2 regions of the Paenibacillus sp. genome follow, and region 2 is predicted to be linked to the other one. Evidence: riboswitches for the same ligand, from Rfam matches in the RefSeq annotation. Region 2 holds a riboswitch; the other holds the start of a gene.
What was found. A riboswitch is a leader RNA that binds a small molecule or an ion and turns the genes downstream of it on or off. The one in region 2 is predicted to bind ZMP and ZTP.

Region 1 (4,409 bases), on a different contig from region 2:
CACCGTCGTGCTGCCGGTGCGGCCCGGCGCGGTGTCGCCCCGAGTGACTGCGGGGCTGGATACGGTGGCGGTGCGCATGCCGTCGCACGCCGTCGCGCGCGAGCTGATCGCGCTCGCGGGGGTGCCGGTGGCGGCGCCGAGCGCCAACCGATCCGGGCGGCCGAGCCCGACGCGCGCGGACCACGTGCGCGAAGATTTGAACGGCCGCATCGACGGCATCGTCGACGGCGGGGCCGCCGACGTCGGGCTCGAGTCGACCGTGGCGATGGTCGACCGCGCGACCGGCGCGGTGCGCGTGCTGCGCCCGGGCGGGGTGTCCGCGGAGGCGCTCGCGGCCGCCGGCTTCGCCGTGGCGTCGGCGGGGGCGGAGCCGGACGACGCGGATCGGGAGGCGCCGCGGTCCCCCGGCGTCAAATACACGCACTACGCGCCCAAGGGCGAGCTGTGCGTGGTCGAGGGCGCGGCGGACGCGGTGCGCGCCTACATCGAGGCGCGGCTCGACGCCGACGCCGCGGCGGGGGCGCGAACGGCCGTGCTCGCGTTCGCGGAGAACGGCGCGGCGCCGGCGTACCGCGCCGACAAGGTCATCGCCCTCGCGGAGCGGGGCGACACGGCGGCGGCGGCGCAGCGGCTGTACGCCGCCCTGCGCGAATGCGACGCGGCGCGCGCCGCTCGCCTCTACGCCGAGGCCGTCGACCCGCAAGGTCTCGGCCTCGCCTACATGAACCGGCTGCGCAAAGCGGCAGCCGGCCGCGTCGTGCGCGTCTAACCGTCGAGCCGCGAAACCGTCCCATTCTCCCTCGCATACATCCCCTCTTGTCCGCATAAGCATGGGTAACAGAAGGGGACAGGAGGGAGAAGACTTGGCGGAAATAACGGAGCATCTGGGCCCGACGATGACGATTTTCTTGATCGCCGTCGCGCTCGGCATGGATGCGTTCTCCCTGTGCGTCGGGATCGGCATGAAGGGCATACGTCTGCTGCACGTCGCGAAAATCAGCGCGGCGATCGCCGCATTTCACGTCGTGATGCCGCTCATCGGGCTGTGCATGGGACAGTATGTAAGCACCTTGTTGGGAGACGTCGCCGTCATGATCGGCGGAGGGCTGTTGATTTTGCTGGGCGGGCACATGATTTACAGCTCGCTCCGCGGCGAGGACGCGCCGTCGTTCAATACGGGTTCGCTATGGGGGCTGCTCGCCTTCGCCGTCAGCGTCAGCGTCGATTCGCTGTCGGTCGGCGTCTCGCTCGGCATGTTCGCGACCGATCTTATTTTGACGGTGCTGCTGTTCGGGGCGATGGGCGGGCTGCTGTCGATCGCCGGCATGCTGATCGGGCGCCGCGTCGGCCAAATGATCGGCGAGTACGGGGAGGCGCTCGGAGGAGCGGTGCTGCTCGTCTTCGGCATCCTGTTTCTCATATAACGCGGACCTGTTTGTACTTCTCGGGCAGATTACATAAAATAAGACCGAGGGGGGACGGTAGCGCGTGAAACGAATCCTGTTGGTATGTACCGGAAATACGTGCAGAAGTCCGATGGCCGAGGCATTGTTCCGCCGCATGGCGGAGGAGCGGGGCGTCCCCGCGGAAGTGAAGTCGGCCGGGGTCGCGGCGCTCGCGGGACAACCTATGTCGCGGCACGCGGCGGACGTGCTCCGCGCGAAAGGGATCGACCCGAGCGGATTCCGTTCGAGCGAAGTGACCGAAGCGGACGTGGCGTGGGCCGATATGATCCTGACGATGACGTCGCATCACAAGCGGCATTTGTTGGAGCGGTTTCCGCAAGCTGTCGAGAAAACATACGCCCTGAAAGAATTCGCAAGCGCCGAAAGCGAAACGGCCGAGCTCATGAAGGAGCGGGAGGCGCTCATCGCAGAGCTGCAGCTGAAAATCGCGCTCGGGCAGCCGATCGCGGACGAAGAACGCGACCGCCTGTACGAATTGGAACGGCAGCTGCCGTCGCCGGACATCCCGGACCCGATCGGAGGCAGCCGCAAGGTGTACGAGTCGACGGCGGAGGAGATCGAAAAGGCGATTGAAGCGGCGCTCGAACGGCTGAAGGAGCGGTAAATCGTCTTTACAGCGCGTCGCGGATACGATATGATGGAACCAATGAAGTACGGTGCCCGATGTAACTGGCGACATTCGTGGACGACCACAATGGAGCATCGGGTTATACGGCCGGTCGCCTGGGCAGAGCATGGACGGAGTACACCCGTCGTATGCTCTTTTTTGCTGTTTTGGGGTACAATAGGCTCTAGATGATAAGGGAGGCGGATTTGGGTGAAAATCGCAATCGGGGCGGATCACGCGGGCTATCGGTTAAAGGCGGAACTGCTGGACGGCATTCGGGCGCTTGGCCACGAGGTGGAGGATTTCGGCGCGCACGGGCCGGAGTCGGTCGATTATCCGGACTTTGCGTCGGCGGTATGCAACCAGGTGGTCGCCGGCAAGGCGGACCGGGGCATTCTGATTTGCGGCACGGGCATCGGCATGTCGATCGCGGCGAACAAAATTCCGGGCATCCGCTGCGCGCTCGTGCACGATACGTTCTCGGCGAAGGCGACGCGGGAGCATAACGACACGAACGTGCTGGCGCTCGGCGAGCGCGTCGTCGGACCGGGGCTCGCGCAGGAGATCGTGACGACGTGGCTGTCGACCGAATTTTCGCAAGGCGAACGCCACAAAAATCGCATCGCGAAAGTGTGCTCGTTGGAAGCGCAAGCGAATTTGCACCCGTAAATCCGAACGGAGGGATGCGCATGGCGGCGGAATTCGAACGTTGGGCGGAGGAAGCGTACCGGACGGCGCTCGAGATCGCGCAGGCGGGCGGACTGACGGCGGGTCGGCTGTTCGTCGTCGGGGCGAGCACGAGCGAAGTGCTCGGCAGCCGCATCGGCACGGCGGGCGCGACGGACGTCGCCGCGGCGCTGTTCGGCGGACTGCAGCGGTTTCGGGACGAAACCGGCATATATGTCGCATACCAATGCTGCGAGCATCTGAACCGGGCGCTCGTGGTCGAGCGGGAGGCGATGGAGCGGTACCGGCTCGAGCCGGTGACCGTCGTGCCGGTGCCGAAGGCGGGCGGCGCGATGGCTTCTTACGCGTACCGCAAGCTGCCGGACGCCGTCATGGTCGAGGAAATCGCGGCGCATGCCGGGCTCGATATCGGCGAGACGATGATCGGCATGCATTTGCGCAAGGTCGCGGTGCCGTACCGCCCGGCGCTCCGCTTCATCGGCGAAGCGAGGGTGAACGCGGCGTACACGCGCCCGAAGCTGATCGGCGGCGCCCGGGCCGTTTATATCATAGAGGAAGACGAAGCGAACGCAACAAAAGCTTGCGAATAACCAGGGATAAGGGAGAGGGACCGAAATGGAACATTTGAGAGCGCAAGATCCGGAAATGCTGAAAGCGATGGGCCTCGAGCTCGGCCGCCAGCGGGACAACATCGAATTGATCGCATCGGAAAACATCGTCAGCGAAGCGGTGCTCGAAGCGATGGGCTCCGTACTGACGAACAAGTACGCGGAAGGCTATCCGGGCCGCCGTTATTATGGCGGTTGCGAATACGTCGACATCGCCGAAGACATCGCGCGCGACCGCGTGAAGGCGCTGTTCGGCGCGGAGCACGCGAACGTGCAGCCGCACTCCGGCGCGCAAGCGAACATGGCGGTATATCTCGCGGCGCTGAAGCCGGGCGACACCGTCCTCGGCATGAATCTCGCGCACGGCGGACACCTCACGCACGGCAGCCCGGTCAACGCGTCCGGCATCCTGTATAACTTCGTGCCGTACGGCGTCGAAGACGATACGCATACGATCGATTACGACAAGGTCCGCAAGCTGGCCTTCAAACATATGCCGCGAATGATCGTCGCGGGCGCGAGCGCGTACCCGCGCATCATCGATTTCGAAGCGCTCGCTTCGATCGCGAACGACGTCGGCGCCCTCTTCATGGTCGACATGGCGCATATCGCGGGCCTCGTCGCCGGCGGCGTTCACCCGAGCCCGGTGCCGCATGCGCACTTCGTCACGAGTACGACGCATAAGACGCTCCGCGGTCCGCGCGGCGGCCTCATCCTGTGCCGCAAGCCGTGGGCGGCCGCGATCGACAAAGCGGTGTTCCCGGGCTCGCAGGGCGGTCCGCTCATGCACATCATCGCGGCGAAAGGCGTCGCATTCGGCGAAGCGCTGAAGCCGGAGTTCAAGACGTACGCGCAGAACGTCGTCACGAACGCGAAGGCGATGGCGGAGCAGTTCCTCGCGGAAGGCATTCCGCTGGTCTCCGGCGGCACGGACAACCACCTGATGCTCGTCGACCTGCAGTCGCTCAACATTACAGGGAAAGTCGCGGAGAAGCTGCTCGACGAAGTCGGCATCACGGTGAACAAGAACGCGATCCCGAA
Region 2 (4,409 bases):
GACGTACGTGGACGTCGTGATCACGGGGTACCGCACGTCGGAGTTCGGTTGGTTGGCGGCTCTGCCGGAGGGAGACGGCCTGCGGCCGGCCGGGGTAATCGAATTCGGCGTGAGCCCGGCGCACAAGGCGGCGTTTTACGAAGTGGCGAGATCGATCGAATCCGGCTCGTACAAAGACATCATACATTTGGAACCGCTGCTCCGCGCGAAGGTGAAGACCCGCCACGTCATGAGGAACGGCACGCTTCGCAGCCCGGTGTTTATTGAATTTTTGGCGTGAACCGCGCGGCAACGATAAAATCCCTGCTTGCTCCGAAGAGCCGGTCGGGATTTCTTTTTTGTTTGCATATCGAACGTTTGTTTGGTATATAATAAGAACATACATTCGTAAAGCGGTGACGTCATGAGAGGGAAAAAGCTTCGAGAGAACGGTCTTTGGGAGTCGTCGCGCATCGTCCTGCCCCAGTTTCGGGCGGCGAACATGAACCGACGCATGCGGCAGAGCGCCCGCGAGAAGCCGGAGTTCGACGAGCAGAGAGTCGAAGAGTTGTCGGCCGCGCTTGCCGAAGCGATTGTAAGCGGCGAGGAGACGGCCGTCACGACGTTCGGAGAGTACGGCGATAAGACGGTCGTCGGAGCCGTGATCAAGATCGACCCGGTCGATCGAACGATCAAATTGCAGACGCGCGCGGAGACGGTCCGAATCCAGCTGGAGACCATCGTGAACATCAGCCGCGTCTGAATGGAGGGAGCTACGTGAAGCATCGATTGGAGAAGTACGTAGGGCAAGTCGTAACCGTCATTTACGCCGGCCGCGACAAGGGGTTGACGAAGCGGCGGGTGAAGCTGCTGGAAATCGGGGAGACCTATGCGAGGACGTTCTGCCTCGAGCGGCTGGCTCCGCGCACGTTGTCGATCGAGTCGGTGCTGGCCGTCGGGCCCGGCGTCGGCGGGAAACGGTATCGGAGGAGCTCGTAACAAAAGAAAGCCGGAGGAATTAATCCTCCGGGGTGCGGTCCAGGAACAATCGGGTGACGGAAGTAGCGTCGTCGCCGCGAACATCCTGAGGGGTCGCTTTTTTCTCCAAAGCGTCGTCGTTCATGTTCATGCCTGGCGCTGCGGTCGGTTTCGGTTCCTTTTTTTTGGGATCCACGGCGATTCACCTCTTCCGTAGGGTTCGCCATTCGCTGGGATTTATGCCGAACGGCGAAGAACGTTCACGCAGTCGGTTTACAGCGCCGTCACGCGGTTCCGGCCTTCGCTTTTCGAGACGTAGAGCGCTTGGTCGGCCCGTTTGAGCAGGGAGAACAGCTCTTCGCCGCCTCCGAGCTGCGCGAGGCCGAAGCTCGCCGTGACGCGCCCCGCCTCCGGGAACGGCTCCCGTTCCAGGTCGGCTCGAAGCCGCTCGGCGAATGCGGCGGCGTCGCCAAGCTCGGTGCGGCGCATGACCACCAGAAACTCTTCGCCGCCCCATCGGCCGACCGAATCTCCGCCGCGGATGCGCTCGGACAGAAACGCCGCGAATCGGACCAGCACCGCATCCCCCGCATCGTGGCCGTAAGCATCGTTAATCTGCTTGAAGCAATCGATGTCGATCAGCGCGACCGACAGCGGCGTGCGGCGTTCGCGCACGGCCCCGATTTCGGCGGCCATCCATTCCTCGAGCTGACGTCGGTTCGGGAGGCGCGTCAAAAAATCGGTAAACGCCATGCGCTGATATTCTTCGGACTGCACATTCGCCTCGACGGCGTAATACAAATAATACAGCGCGACGATGTACACGACATTGGATATGTAAAACTGCAGTATGACATCCAAAATGGCGCCGGCGCCGGACGGATCCACCCAAAAGCGCCCCGCGCCAATAAAAACGGTAGCTGTGAACACGGCAAGGGACACGCGGAGCGCCATCGTTTTATCCAGGATGAGAAAGCCGCATATATAGAAGAACGGGATCCAGAACGTGTATTCGTTCAGATCGTGATGCCCGGCGCCGAATTTCCCGTGCACAATGAAATAGAAACGATACAGATGATGCAGACAGAGAAAGAGGAACGTCGCGATCTCAAATTTGCGAAGATGCTCCGGCTTCCGGTAAGCGACGTACGTGAAAGCCAAACACCATCCGGCTACGGCCGGCAGGCTGACGAAATCCTCCACATCCATCGTGCCGTTCGTGTATTCGAAATACAAGGCGATCAACGTGGCGACGAGTACGCTCGGCGGCGCGAATCGGTAAATGCTGCGCTTCACCTGAGCGAAGGTGTTGGCAGCGTTCGGGAGCGTCCGAATAGGAAATCACCTCATATGGGATTTGCAATGACTTTAGGACATTATGGTTACTATACCGCTTTCTATACATGCTTGCCGCAACATTTTGCGCGCGCCGCCGCAAGGCGAACAAATTCCGGATAATTTCGTGAATTTCCCGGTAGACAGCGCATATCCCAGGTGATATTGTAATATTCGTGAGTAAAATGACAATGCTTTCGAACGCGCGTGACTGGCGAAGCGTGGGGGACCACGAGGGAGCGCGCGGGGATATATGCCGTACGCCTGGGCGAAGTGTTTGACGGAAGGGAGAACCCTGCCGGTCGAACACTTTTTTTGATGCCTTCGAGAGGGGTAGATGAAAGATGTTCGCGTGGGAGCTGCTGACGTGGATCGGGACGATCGCTTTCGCCATGAGCGGATCGATTTCGGCGATGGAGGAAGAGTACGATATTTTAGGTGTGTACGCGCTCGGGCTTGTGACGGCGTTCGGGGGCGGTCTCGTCCGCAACGTCATGATCGAGTCGTCGACGCGGGCGATCTGGGAGCAGGGCGATTTGCTGTTGATCGCGCTCGCAGCGAGCTCGCTCGTTTACTTCGTGCCGCGCTTGTGGGTCAATCACGTGCGGAAATGGATATTTTTCGATGCGGTCGGACTCGCCGCGTTCGCGATTCAAGGCGCGCTGCTGGCGGCGCAGCTCGAGCTGCCGATGCCGGCCGTCATCGCGTCGGCGCTGCTGACCGGCTGCGGCGGCGGGATCATCCGCGACATTTTGGCGCGGCGGAAGCCGCTCATTTTCCGTGAAGAAGTGTACGGCGTGTGGGCGATGGTCGGCGGCTTGATCGTCGGGCTCGGCTTCGGCCGCAACGTATGGGAAATGTACGCGCTGTTCGCGCTGCTTCTCGCGCTCCGCATGCTGTCGGTTCGCCGCGGGTGGCGTCTGCCGAAACGTTCGTTCCACGGCGGCGGCTTGACCGCGTTCGCCAAGCAGCCCTTCGAAGGTCGATAAACGCGAAAGATCCCCGCTTGCCCCGGTCGAGGGCGGCGGGGATTTTTGCGTCGCCGGCGGTATGTGTGCCGCCTCGTTAGAATCGGCCGCGGGCTAGCGTTTCTTCCGCGATTTGGACCATCCGACGCACCATATGGCCGCCGATGGCGCCCGTATCCCGGGAGGATACGTATCCGTAATAGCCGTCGGGCGGCAGCTGCACGCCGACTTCTTGCGCGACTTGGTGCTTCAACTGGTCCATGGCTGCGTTCGCCGCGGGAACGATCAGATTGCTGGGGTTCGAATATTTGCTCATGCTGTTCACCTCCGTCGATTGAATATAATATTTGATTTTTCTGAAAACTTTATGCGCTATGAAAATAAAACCGAATCTTACGATCGAAGAGGGGAAAGGTAGACGTGCACGGAGAGCAGGCAAGGGCGTCCGGCCTAACGGCGAGACGGTCCCTCGCAAGACTCGTCCGGGTGAGAAGGTCGTCCTGCCGGCCTTTGGGCGGTTTGCTCGCAGACAGGCGTTCTTTTTCTACTTTTGGGGGAAAGAAAGCGAAAAAAGCCGAACGATTGACGACGTATGTGATCAATGCGGCGTATGATTAGAGCCGTAAATACATAATCCCGCGAACGAATCGCCGGACCGCCCAGGCCCAAGGGCACGCCGAGGTTTCCGGGCGTTTCGCTTTTTTTCAGAAAGACTTTAAGTTTCGCCTTCCGCACCCGAAGAGGTTCCACGAATACACTATCATAGGTTTTGATACCAACGATAAGGAACCCTTATAGAGGACACCGGGGGTGAGACGATGGAAATTGAAATTGTACTCATGGGGTTCATGGTCGGGGCGCTCGTCGGTCTGACGGGCGTCGGCGGCGCGGCGCTGCTGACGCCGGTGCTGATGTGGATCGGCATCAGCCCGAGCGTGGCGGTGGCGACGGACTTGTTTTATAACTCGGTCACGAAGCTGTTCGGAAGCATTCAGCATATTCGACAGAAGACGATCAACCTAACGCTCGTCAAGTATTTGGCGTTGGGCAGCATCCCGAGCGCCGTCGGCGCGGTTCTGCTGCTGCAGGCATATCCGCCGCTCGCCATGCATCAGGATACGATCATGAAGCATGCGCTCGGCGTCGTGC

Region 1: linked by a shared signal. The riboswitch ahead of rpiB (ribose 5-phosphate isomerase B) and the one ahead of VE009_RS02560 (trimeric intracellular cation channel family protein) in region 2 are both predicted to bind ZMP and ZTP.

The regions. Positions count from the first base shown of each region.
Region 1 is NZ_DASQNA010000039.1:43,688-48,096, forward strand. It holds gene VE009_RS20765 (L-threonylcarbamoyladenylate synthase) at 1-769, shown strand, start outside; gene VE009_RS20770 (manganese efflux pump MntP family protein) at 864-1,424, shown strand; gene VE009_RS20775 (low molecular weight protein arginine phosphatase) at 1,489-2,070, shown strand; ZMP/ZTP riboswitch at 2,122-2,202, shown strand; gene rpiB (ribose 5-phosphate isomerase B) at 2,284-2,742, shown strand; gene VE009_RS20785 (TIGR01440 family protein) at 2,763-3,350, shown strand; gene glyA (serine hydroxymethyltransferase) at 3,376-4,409, shown strand, end outside.
Region 2 is NZ_DASQNA010000007.1:325,975-330,383, reverse strand. It holds gene VE009_RS02585 (RNA ligase family protein) at 1-280, shown strand, start outside; gene VE009_RS02580 (YolD-like family protein) at 404-742, shown strand; gene VE009_RS02575 (hypothetical protein) at 757-978, shown strand; gene VE009_RS02570 (hypothetical protein) at 998-1,153, opposite strand; gene VE009_RS02565 (GGDEF domain-containing protein) at 1,231-2,253, opposite strand; ZMP/ZTP riboswitch at 2,490-2,569, shown strand; gene VE009_RS02560 (trimeric intracellular cation channel family protein) at 2,637-3,281, shown strand; gene VE009_RS02555 (alpha/beta-type small acid-soluble spore protein) at 3,358-3,576, opposite strand; gene VE009_RS02550 (sulfite exporter TauE/SafE family protein) at 4,079-4,409, shown strand, end outside.